3 regions of the Hoeflea sp. EC-HK425 genome follow, and region 3 is predicted to be linked to each of the others. Evidence: riboswitches for the same ligand, from Rfam matches in the RefSeq annotation. Region 3 holds a riboswitch; each other region holds the start of a gene.
What was found. A riboswitch is a leader RNA that binds a small molecule or an ion and turns the genes downstream of it on or off. The one in region 3 is predicted to bind cobalamin.
Positions count from the first base shown of each region.

Region 1: another riboswitch for cobalamin. It lies ahead of bluB (5,6-dimethylbenzimidazole synthase); the one in region 3 lies ahead of SPHINGO391_RS06110 (CbtB-domain containing protein).
Region 2: another riboswitch for cobalamin. It lies ahead of SPHINGO391_RS12330 (DUF1636 domain-containing protein); the one in region 3 lies ahead of SPHINGO391_RS06110 (CbtB-domain containing protein).

Region 1 is NZ_LR701572.1:1,009,789-1,013,055, forward strand. It holds gene phnL (phosphonate C-P lyase system protein PhnL) at 1-63, shown strand, start outside; gene SPHINGO391_RS07535 (DapH/DapD/GlmU-related protein) at 60-674, shown strand; gene bluB (5,6-dimethylbenzimidazole synthase) at 671-1,351, opposite strand; cobalamin riboswitch at 1,400-1,580, opposite strand; gene phnC (phosphonate ABC transporter ATP-binding protein) at 1,761-2,609, shown strand; gene phnD (phosphonate ABC transporter substrate-binding protein) at 2,701-3,267, shown strand, end outside.
Region 2 is NZ_LR701572.1:1,976,164-1,979,430, forward strand. It holds gene SPHINGO391_RS12320 (ABC transporter substrate-binding protein) at 1-747, opposite strand, end outside; gene SPHINGO391_RS12325 (ABC transporter ATP-binding protein) at 759-1,538, opposite strand; gene SPHINGO391_RS12330 (DUF1636 domain-containing protein) at 1,535-1,960, opposite strand; cobalamin riboswitch at 2,068-2,288, opposite strand; gene SPHINGO391_RS12335 (ABC transporter substrate-binding protein) at 2,304-2,924, opposite strand; gene SPHINGO391_RS12340 (GTP-binding protein) at 3,049-3,267, opposite strand, start outside.
Region 3 is NZ_LR701572.1:708,800-712,066, reverse strand. It holds gene cobW (cobalamin biosynthesis protein CobW) at 1-436, opposite strand, end outside; gene cobU (bifunctional adenosylcobinamide kinase/adenosylcobinamide-phosphate guanylyltransferase) at 444-968, opposite strand; gene SPHINGO391_RS06115 (CbtA family protein) at 965-1,678, opposite strand; gene SPHINGO391_RS06110 (CbtB-domain containing protein) at 1,691-1,870, opposite strand; cobalamin riboswitch at 1,920-2,294, opposite strand; gene SPHINGO391_RS06105 (cobyric acid synthase) at 2,345-3,267, opposite strand, start outside.

The DNA.
Region 1 (3,267 bases), 300 kb from region 3:
AACGCGGTAGCCGACCATGTCATCGACGTCTCGGCCTTTGCCGCTGGAAAGTCCGCGGCATGACCAGATTGTCGGAAACGCCTCTGGTGCATTCTACCGCGAAAATCGTTGACTCGACGCTCGGACGCTACACCGAAGTCGGGGCCAATTGCACGGTGTCCCATTCAACCATGGGCGACTACTCCTACTGCGTCGAGAATACCCAGATCGCCTATGCAAAAATCGGCAAGTTCGCCAACATAGCCTCCCATGTGCGGATCTATGCCAGCATGCACCCGATGGAGCGCGCCTCGCTGCATCACTTCAGCTACCGCTCGGCATGGTACTTCGAAGGCGAGAGCGACGACCAGGACTTCTTCGACTGGCGCGCAGGCCAGGGGATCACGATTGGCCACGACACCTGGATCGGCCACGGCGCCGTGGTGATGCCCGGGGTAACAATCGGTAACGGCGCCAGCATCGGCGCGAACGCGGTGGTGACCAAGGACGTGGCCGATTTCGCCATCGCCGTCGGCGTGCCGGCGCGAACCATCCGGCAGCGCTTTTCCGACGCTATCGCCAGCCGGCTTGATGCACTCGCCTGGTGGGACTGGGAGCATGAGAAGCTACATGCGGCGCTCAGGGATTTCCGGACATTGCCGGCTGAAGAGTTTCTCGAGCGGCACGGAGGTTAGACCTCTCCCTGCCAGCACTCCTCGAAAATCAGCTCATCGAGTGGCAGCCTGCGGTTCCAGCCTTTGACCTCCAGTTCGGGCCGTTCGTAGAGCTCGTCGACATAGCCCAGACAAAGATAGGCGACGATCTCGATCCGCTCAGGGATGCCGAGAATGGCCTTGAGGTCCGCATCGCGAAAGATGCTGACCCACCCCATGCCGATGCCCTCGGCGCGGGCTGCGAGCCAGAGATTCTGCACCGCGCAGACGGTGCTGTAGAGATCCATGCTCGAATTGTGGGTGCGGCCCAAGACCACATCGCCGCCGCGGTCCCGGTCGCAGGTGACGCAGATGTTGAGCGGCGCCTTGCGGATGCCTTCGAGTTTCAGGAACTTGTACCTGGACTGCCGCTCCCCGGTAAACATGGCCGCGGCTTCCTCATTGGCGCGGGCAAAGGCATCGGCGACCCGATCGCGAACGGTCTGATTCCTGATGGTGATGAAGTTCCAGGGCTGCATGAAGCCAACCGACGGCGCGTTGTGCGCGGCTTCAAGCAGCCGCCGGAGCACATCATTCGGTATCGGCTCCGGAAGGAACTGGTCGCGCACGTCGCGGCGCGTGAAGATGGCCTTGTAAACGGCGTCACGTTCACCTGTTGTGAATGGTTGTGCTGCAGCCAGCATTGATGTCTTCGGCATTGTCTGATCCCCAACAATCCGTGAAAACCCGCCGCGCTGTCCATGCGCGGCAAGGCTATGACATCTGGCCGGTCTTCTGACTTCGGTTCCGCCGGCAGGCGCGCCTTCCCGGATTTCCCAGTGGCGTCTTGCGCTTGCCGTCCCCGTCACAGCGTTGGGCACGTTCCGGAATTGCACCGGATTCCCGATTCTCCCGCACAATGCAGGCACCAGATGCAGCCATAGGGTCATGACCGGGGCCTGAGCGCAAGCCGGAAAAACAAGGAAAACAAAGGGTTTTGACATATCCGGACGGGCAGCTGTGGATCGTAACAAAACTGACATCAAACCGACATCGGCCCTTCATACGGCTGGGCTAGTCCAATCCTCGAAAGTCACGAAACCCGCCGTGACCCATGGGGATTTGCTTATGCTTGAATTGACCGATGTGACCCGCCGCTTTGGCGCCAACACCGCTGTTGACTCAGTGACCCTGTCTATTCCCGAGGGGCAGATGGTCGGTATCATCGGCCGCTCCGGCGCCGGCAAGTCGACCCTTCTGAGAATGATCAACCGACTGACCGGCGTCAGCGGCGGAGTAATATCCCATCACGGACGTCCGGTCTCGACGCTGACCGGGCGCGAACTGCGCAGCTGGCAGCGCGATTGCGCCATGATCTTCCAACAGTTCAACCTGGTCCCGCGTCTCGACGTTGTGTCCAACGTGCTGCACGGGACACTCAACATGCGTTCGACGTTCGCAACCATGTTCAACCTGTTTCCACGCGAGGACATCCTCAGGGCGATCTCGATCCTCGAACGGCTCGGCGTCGCCGAGAACGCGCCGAAGCGGGCCGAGGCGCTTTCTGGTGGCCAGCAGCAGCGGGTGGCGATCGCTCGGGCGCTGATGCAATCGCCGAAGCTTATCCTCGCTGACGAACCAATCGCCTCGCTCGATCCGCTCAATGCCCAGATCGTCATGGATGCGCTCAAGGACATCAACGAGCAGGAAGGTATCACGGTGGTCACCAACCTTCACACGCTCGACACAGCACGCAATTATTGTGAGCGCATCATCGGCATGGCAGCCGGTAAGGTCGTCTTTGACGGCAGGCCGGAGGAGCTGACCACGGAAGCAGTTCGCGCGATCTATGGAGCGGGTGCCGACGGCGAGGAAATCTCTGAATCGATGACGTCCACCAGCCTGCACGCACGCGGGCGTCCGGCCGACGTCAAAGCGAAACTCACTCCTTCCGGCGTAGCGCTGGAATCGATCTGACCTCGCGGTTGCCGGGACCATCCTGCGGTTCCGGCCCGAGACGCCAGTTTTCCTACCCCACTGTCAACCCTTGTACGGAGACTAGATTATGATGAAGACCATCCTCGTGGCCGCCACGGCAGCCCTCTTGTCCACCAGCGCTTTCGCGCAGGACGCGATCACCGAATTCCGCATCGGCATCCTCGGCGGCGAAAACGCCCAGGACCGTCTGACCTCGAACGAATGCCTGCGTGCCTATGCCGAGGAAGCCCTTGGCGTTCCGGTCAAGCTGTTCACGCCGGCCGATTATGATGGCGTGATCCAGGGCATGCTCGGTGGTTCGATCGATATGGCGTGGCTCGGAGCTTCCTCTTATGCCAAGGCCTTCCTGACCGATCCTGAAGCCGTAGAGCCGGTTCTGGTCAAGACCAACCTCGACGGCTCGTTCAGCTATCACTCGATCGGCTTTGCCCGCAAGGACCGTAACATCACCTCGCTGGATGATATGAAGGGCAAGGCTTTCGGTTTTGGTGATCCCAACTCGACCTCGGGCTACCTGATCCCATCGATCGAAATTCCCCAGGCAACCGGTGCCTCCATGGAGAGCGGCGACTATTTCGGTGAAGTCAAGTTCACTGGCGGTCACGAGCAGACCATTGTTGCGGTTGCAAACGGCGAA
Region 2 (3,267 bases), 1.3 Mb from region 3:
CAATTCGGGGTCGCGTTCGACCACGGCTTCCCAGTTGACCGTCGCCCAGCTCTTCTCGAAATCGTCCATGATGTTGACACCGCCCGCAGCCTCGATCATGGCGGTCGGCATGGCGTAACGGCCCGCAGTGAACGGCGCATCCTCGCCGGAATCGTAGACGAACACCCTGAGCGGCGTGTCACCCTTGCTGACGGTTGCCTCAAACGTCGCAAGCTCGGCCTTGTAGCTCTCCACCAGGGCCTGCGCCTTGTCCTCGACGCCAAAGATGCGCCCGAGATTGAGCAGGTCGTTGTACATGTCCTGCATCGAGACTTTGTTCTTCGGTCCGATATGAATGCAGCTTTCGGTCAGTTCATAGACCTTGACACCGAACGGCTCGAGCGTCTCGGGCGTCACCTCTCCACCGACTTTCATGCCATAGTTCCAGCCAGCGAAGAAGAAGTCCGCATCAGCCCCGATGATGACCTCCTTCGTGGGGTACTTTTCGGAGAGCTCCGGCAGTTCACTCACGCCCGCGCGCATTTCCTCATCCAGCGTCTTCCATCCGGATATTCCGGTATACCCCACCATGCGGTCGGCGAGACCCAGAACCAGCATCATTTCGGTCAGGTTGACGTCGTTGGAAATGGCGGCCTTTGGCGGGGCGTCGAAAGTGACGCTGCGATTGCAGCTTTCAACGGTTGTGCCGGCGAAAGCAGGAGCGGCAACAAAAGCCAGCCCGAGCAGGGCGAGAGAAGGCGCTTTCATGGAAAAATCCCTTACATGTTAAGCTGGTAGGTAAAATGGCTGTTCTCGCTCGGTGTGAGGCGCTCGCGCCGGGCGAGCACCCCGAAGGCACGCGAAACGGTGTCGTCGGCAAGAACTTCATCGGGTGTGCCGAAACCCATGGCCTGGCCCTGCTGCAGAAGCAGGATGTCATCACAAACGGCGGCGGCCAGGTTGAGGTCATGCAGGCTGGTGATGATCGTCATGTCGAGGTTTCTGATCAGGCGGATCACCTCGAGCTGGTGGCGGATGTCGAGATGGTTTGTCGGTTCATCGAGCACCAGCAGGGAAGGCTCCTGCGCCAGCGCGCGCGCCACCATCACCCGCTGTCTTTCGCCGCCTGAAAGTGATCCGAAACGCCGTCCGGCAAATCCATGAAGATCAAGCCTGTCCAGAACGGCAGAGACAACCGCTGCATCGCGGGCGTCGCTGCGCACCAGACCGCCCCGATGCGGAAGCCGGCCGAGGTCGACGATCTCGCGCACGGTCAGCGCGAAGTCGGTCGGCTGTTCCTGCAGCACCGTGGCGACCTTGAGCGCCACATCGCGGGCGCGCATGGTCCAGATGTCTTCACCATCGATCAGCACCGCGCCGCTCGCCGGCTTCAAATAGCGGTAGACGAGGCGCAGGAAGGTGGATTTTCCCGCACCATTCGGCCCCACCACGCCGAGCACCCGGCCCGCGGGAAGGTTGAGCGTCACGGGCTGGAGGATCACCGGGCCGCGGGGCGCACGCCAGGATGCTCCGGCAAGAGTCAGGCTGGCCGCGCTCACTGGAGCGATCCCTCGACCGGTTCGACCACAAAAATCGCGGCCGGAACGCGCGCAAGCGTGGTGTGGCGAAGCTTGCCCGGGCGTTGGGTGGACGAGCACCAACCGTCATCAAGGCTGGCATAGTGCTCGGCAAAGCGGACCAGGTCGCCAATATCGTCAGCCGGATCGATATCGCCAAACAGGTAGGTGGCCTTGTCGGTCGCCTGATAGGCAACCGTGCAGGGCCGGTCGCAACCCGCCATGCAGGCCACACCCGAAATCTCGAACAGCGCGCCTGTCGCCTGGCCGGCCCTGTTCATCGCATCGCGCAAACGTGCAAGCAGTTCGTACCCGGGACGGCAATCGCTGCCGGTGTGGCGGCACGCGGTGCAGACGGTTATGCGATGGGAGGCTGGCTTTGTGGTTGTCTGTCTGGTCGGCATTGCGCGCTCCGCACGAGAGTGCGGGGGCCAAAGCGATGATTGACTTTGCGATGCCCGGAATTCCGGTTGCTCATGACAATTCTCCCTTTCCGGACACCCCGCCCGGGTTGAGTTACGACGGTCATGGCAGGTCTCCTGACTTGCGGGTCACAGCTCACTCAAACCTTCCCGGCACGATCTTTGCGCCAGTGGTCAATCTTGAGGAAGCTCGCCGCTCACAGTTGCGGGGGCAGTCACGGATTCAGCGCCTATTGGCTACACCTCACCGTGTTCCCTTTTAATCCGCCTTCCCTTTGAGTCGGGCGGAACCATGCCATGAACCTAGATTGATGTTTTCACCTCGTCAATTGCCGTGTCGAGCCATTGCCGGGCGATCATCAAGCTTCACCACATGGCCGTTCCGCTTCGTCTTCAGCGACATCGGGGCCTGCAACTCGGTCACCTTGAACGGACCTGTGGCGATCACCGAAGTCGCTATGCCGTCAGCACCGTAGGCGGACGGCGCCAGGATCTTTGAGCGATATTCGGCGAGGAAAGCCGGCAGCGCCCCGAACGGCTCCTTGAGTGAGATGACCAGATCGCAGCCGTCGGCAACGATGGACTCGATCGGTGCAGCAGAAAGAAGCCCCTTCTTTGCGCGGGCGATATCAAGCGCAGCGGCGGCGGCTTCTGGAGTAAAGGGCGAGCCATCATGGAATGCGCCCTCGCGCAGGACGAACCGCCAGATCAGACCATCACCGGACACCGACCAGCTTTCGGCCAGGCCGGGCAGCAGACGACCCGTCGCATCGGCATTCACCAGCGCCTCGGCGATGTCCATCTTGAGAAAAATATCACCCGACAAGGACGGGTCGGCACCCTTGATCTCAAACGGGGCCGCGACGTCAAGTACGCCGTCACTGGAAAGCGCTGCGGAGCAAAGGCTGGTCGACAAGAGGATGGCAAGGGCGAGTTTCTTGATCATGGGGGATTTCTGGGTTTGATTGAAGGCAAGGCCGGGAATGCGAAAGGGGGTTCGGGGCGCACCGACCGCGCTGCACCGCCGGACGCCGGATCAGCCGCGGCAGGGCTGGCCCCGTTTGAGACAGCTATGCCGCCTGCCTGTCCCAGGCAGGGAACGGATCAGGCATGGATGTCCACAGTTCGGGCAGGAGCGCCGGCGCGTTCACCAGGCAGGCGTTGAGATCGGCGCGGATCTTCGCTTCATCCATCGGATCGCAGCCGATGAACACCAGCTCCTGCCGGCGGTCGCCCCAGACCGGGTCGAAATAGGGCGCCATGGCGCGATGCCAGGCCGGATCGTCGGG
Region 3 (3,267 bases):
CATGGGCAAAACGTCCCGCTGCAACGGCGGCGCTGTCAACCACGGTGACAACCCCGTCCACGGTCACCTGCGTCTTGATGCCGGGCCAGTTGAAGGCCGCGACCAGCGGCTGCGGCAGCGCCAGGCCGGAGGTCTCGATGACGATGTGATCGGGCCGGTCCTTGCGCGCCAGCAGTTTCTCCATGGTCGGAATGAAGTCGTCTGCCACCGTGCAGCAGATGCAGCCATTGTTGAGCTCGACGATGTCGTCCTCGCTGCACACCTCGTCGCCGCAGCCCTTCAGAACATCACCATCGACGCCGAGATCGCCGAACTCGTTGATGATCAGCGCGATCCGCTTGCCCTTGGCGTTGGCCAGCATGTGACGGATCAGCGTGGTCTTGCCGGCCCCGAGGAAACCGGTGATCACCGTGGCGGGAATTTTCGAACCATTCAACATCGGGTCAACCCTTCATCTTGAGCGGCAGGCCGGCGGCGACGAAATAGACTTCGTCGGCGAGGCTTGCGATTGTCTGGTGAAGCCGTCCGGCATGGTCGCGAAACGTCCGCGCCATGGCATTGTCGGGCACGATGCCCAGGCCGACTTCATTGGAAACGAACACAACCGGTCCCGTGAGCCCCGGCAGCGCCTTGGCGAGATTGGCAAAGGCGGCGTCAATGTCATGGTCGCCGAGCATCAGGTTTGTCACCCAGAGCGACAGGCAGTCGACCAGCACCGGCCGGTCCGGCCGCGCCTGGGCTTCAAGCGTCCCGGTGAGATCGACCGGCGTCTCGATCGTCTCCCAACCCTTTCCGCGCCGATCCTGGTGGGCTTCGATACGCACGCGCATCTCATCGTCCCAGGCCTGGCCGGTGGCCAGATAGAGCCGCGAGCTCGCCTCCGCCTCCAGCATGTGTTCTGCGAAGGCGGATTTGCCCGACCGGGCACCGCCCAGCACCAGCGTTACCGGCCGAAGCCCGGCTGTCATGCCGTCTGCTCCTCGTCCACACGCGAAAGGAAGTGACCGAGCAGGCCGCCAAGCAGCAGCCAGAAGAACAGCGTTGTCGCAAGTGAAGCGGCGGCATAGGCAGAGGCGATATAGGCCGGAACATTGCTCGTCAGATCTTCCGGAACCGGCGACCCCCAGAGATGCGGCGCGACGATGATCGCAAGTCCCAGAATCTTCAGGGGCCATTCCGGCCGCATCGCGATGCACCACAAGCCCGCAGCCGAGGCCGCGATCGTGATCACCCACCACCCCTGGCGGTCGCCGAGGTCGGCATAGGGGAAACCAGGCACCGCCGGCGGCAGGCTCATCGCTGGCGCAAGCTGGACACAGAACCATGCAGCGGCACCAAACAGCAGCCCTCGCGTGACCCCTGCCGTGCCGGTCGGGAATTCGACGCCCAGAAGCAGTGCCACCGCGGCCAGCATCAGCGCGAAACCGGCGCCGGCGACAAGATTGGCGACGATCGTGTCACCGAGCCGTCCGAAGCCGAACATCGACTGGTCCGCACCATGGTCATGCGCCGCCTCATCCGAGGCGGCGGCATCGCCATGATGATGCCCGGCCCCGCCGTTCTCATAGGCTTCGGCCTGCATGATCAGCGGAATCGTCTTGACATATTGAGCGGGCGTCATCGCCATACCAGCAATGAGCCCGGCGGCGAGAGCCGCCAGGAGCAACCTGACAATCATGAGATCAATCCCTTAGTGGCAGGGAAAGCCGTAGGAATGCCTTGTGTCGTGCGCCGCGTCGTGCAGCGCCTGCGAGTTGGCAAGCCCAACCCCGAACACCAGTATCGAGCCGACAACGAGTGCCATCAACCCGGCAACAGCGCGCGCGCCGATGCGGTCGGTGAGTGAAAGCGAAGCAGTTTTAACAGCCATGACAACCTCCGTGAATGGCTTCGGGAGCATACCTCTCCCAAAGGTCCGGCTCTCAACCGGTGCGAATGGCAGGTCTCCTGGCTCGCGGGTCCAGCACGATGTTTCCATCGCGCAACGGCAAATGCCCACCTTCCCGGCGCGTCTGGCGGTCATGAAAGCGGGACGATTCGTAGAAAAAGAGGCGTCCACGCCGGTTGATCATGCCGCCACGCCAGTGGCCAGCCCGGTCCGGAGTTTCGGATTTGCGGAAAACACCATTGTCCCCCGTCATCCGGGCCTCCCGGGCCGGTGACATTTGCCTTGCCGCTCTACAGTCGCGGGGTCGGCTGCGATAAAGATGCCCGGATTGGGTCCATCCCGTCGCATTCCCTTTTGATCCGGAAAACCAGGTTGGTTTTCTGGAACCATTCGAGGCTTAACTGATAGGGGCGGCGCGCCTGACTGTCAATCGCAGCCGCGTCCTGGATCGTCCCCTCAGCGACGGATCTGCACCGAGGCCTGCATCAGCCGCTCGAAGCCGACAAGCCGGTCAAGTTCTTCGGCGATTTCATCCAGCGCCGCATCGACATCGACCCTGAAACTGGTCTGGCCTCCGCGAATGCCGAACTCGGCCAGCAGCCTGGCACGATAGGCATCCGCCCCGAACAATCCATGCAGATAGGTTCCCGACACCTTGCCGTCAGCAGAGACGGCTCCGTCTGGGCGCCCATCGAGAGTGGTCATAGGGCGAACGCAATCCGGCCCGCGGCTGATGCCCAGATGGATCTCGTAGCCTTCGAGCGGCAAGTCCCATTCCGCCGAACGCGCGGCGATGTTGCGCACGGTCTTTTCGGGCGCCATCACGGTCTCGATGTCGAGCAGGCCAAGCCCCTCGGCGACAGGCGCGCCCCCTTCAATCCCCAGGGGATCGCTCACAGTCCGACCCAGCATCTGGTAGCCCCCGCAGATGCCTATGATCCGCCCGCCGCGCCGGTGATGCGCCCGCAGATCCTCATCCCAGCCCTGCCGGCGGAAATCGGCGAGATCGGAAATCGTCGACTTCGAGCCCGGCAGGATCACCAGTCCGGCATCCCCGGGCAGGCGTTCGCCAGGGCGGACAAACACCAGATCCACCTCCGGCTCGGCTCTGAGCGGATCGAAATCATCGAAGTTCGCAATCCGGGAAAGCACGGGTATCGCAATCTTGAGTCCGCCCGCCCGTCCCTGGACCAGCCGTTCGAGTGCTACCGAATCCTCGGCTGGCAGCCGGTTTGCCGCCTTGAGCCAGGGAACGACACCCAGGCAGGACCAGCCGGTGAAACCCTCGATGGCTGAGATGCCATCGTCGAACAGGCTGACATCGCCGCGAAACTTGTTGATCAGGTAGCCTGAGATCGTCGACCGGTCCTCGTCGGGCA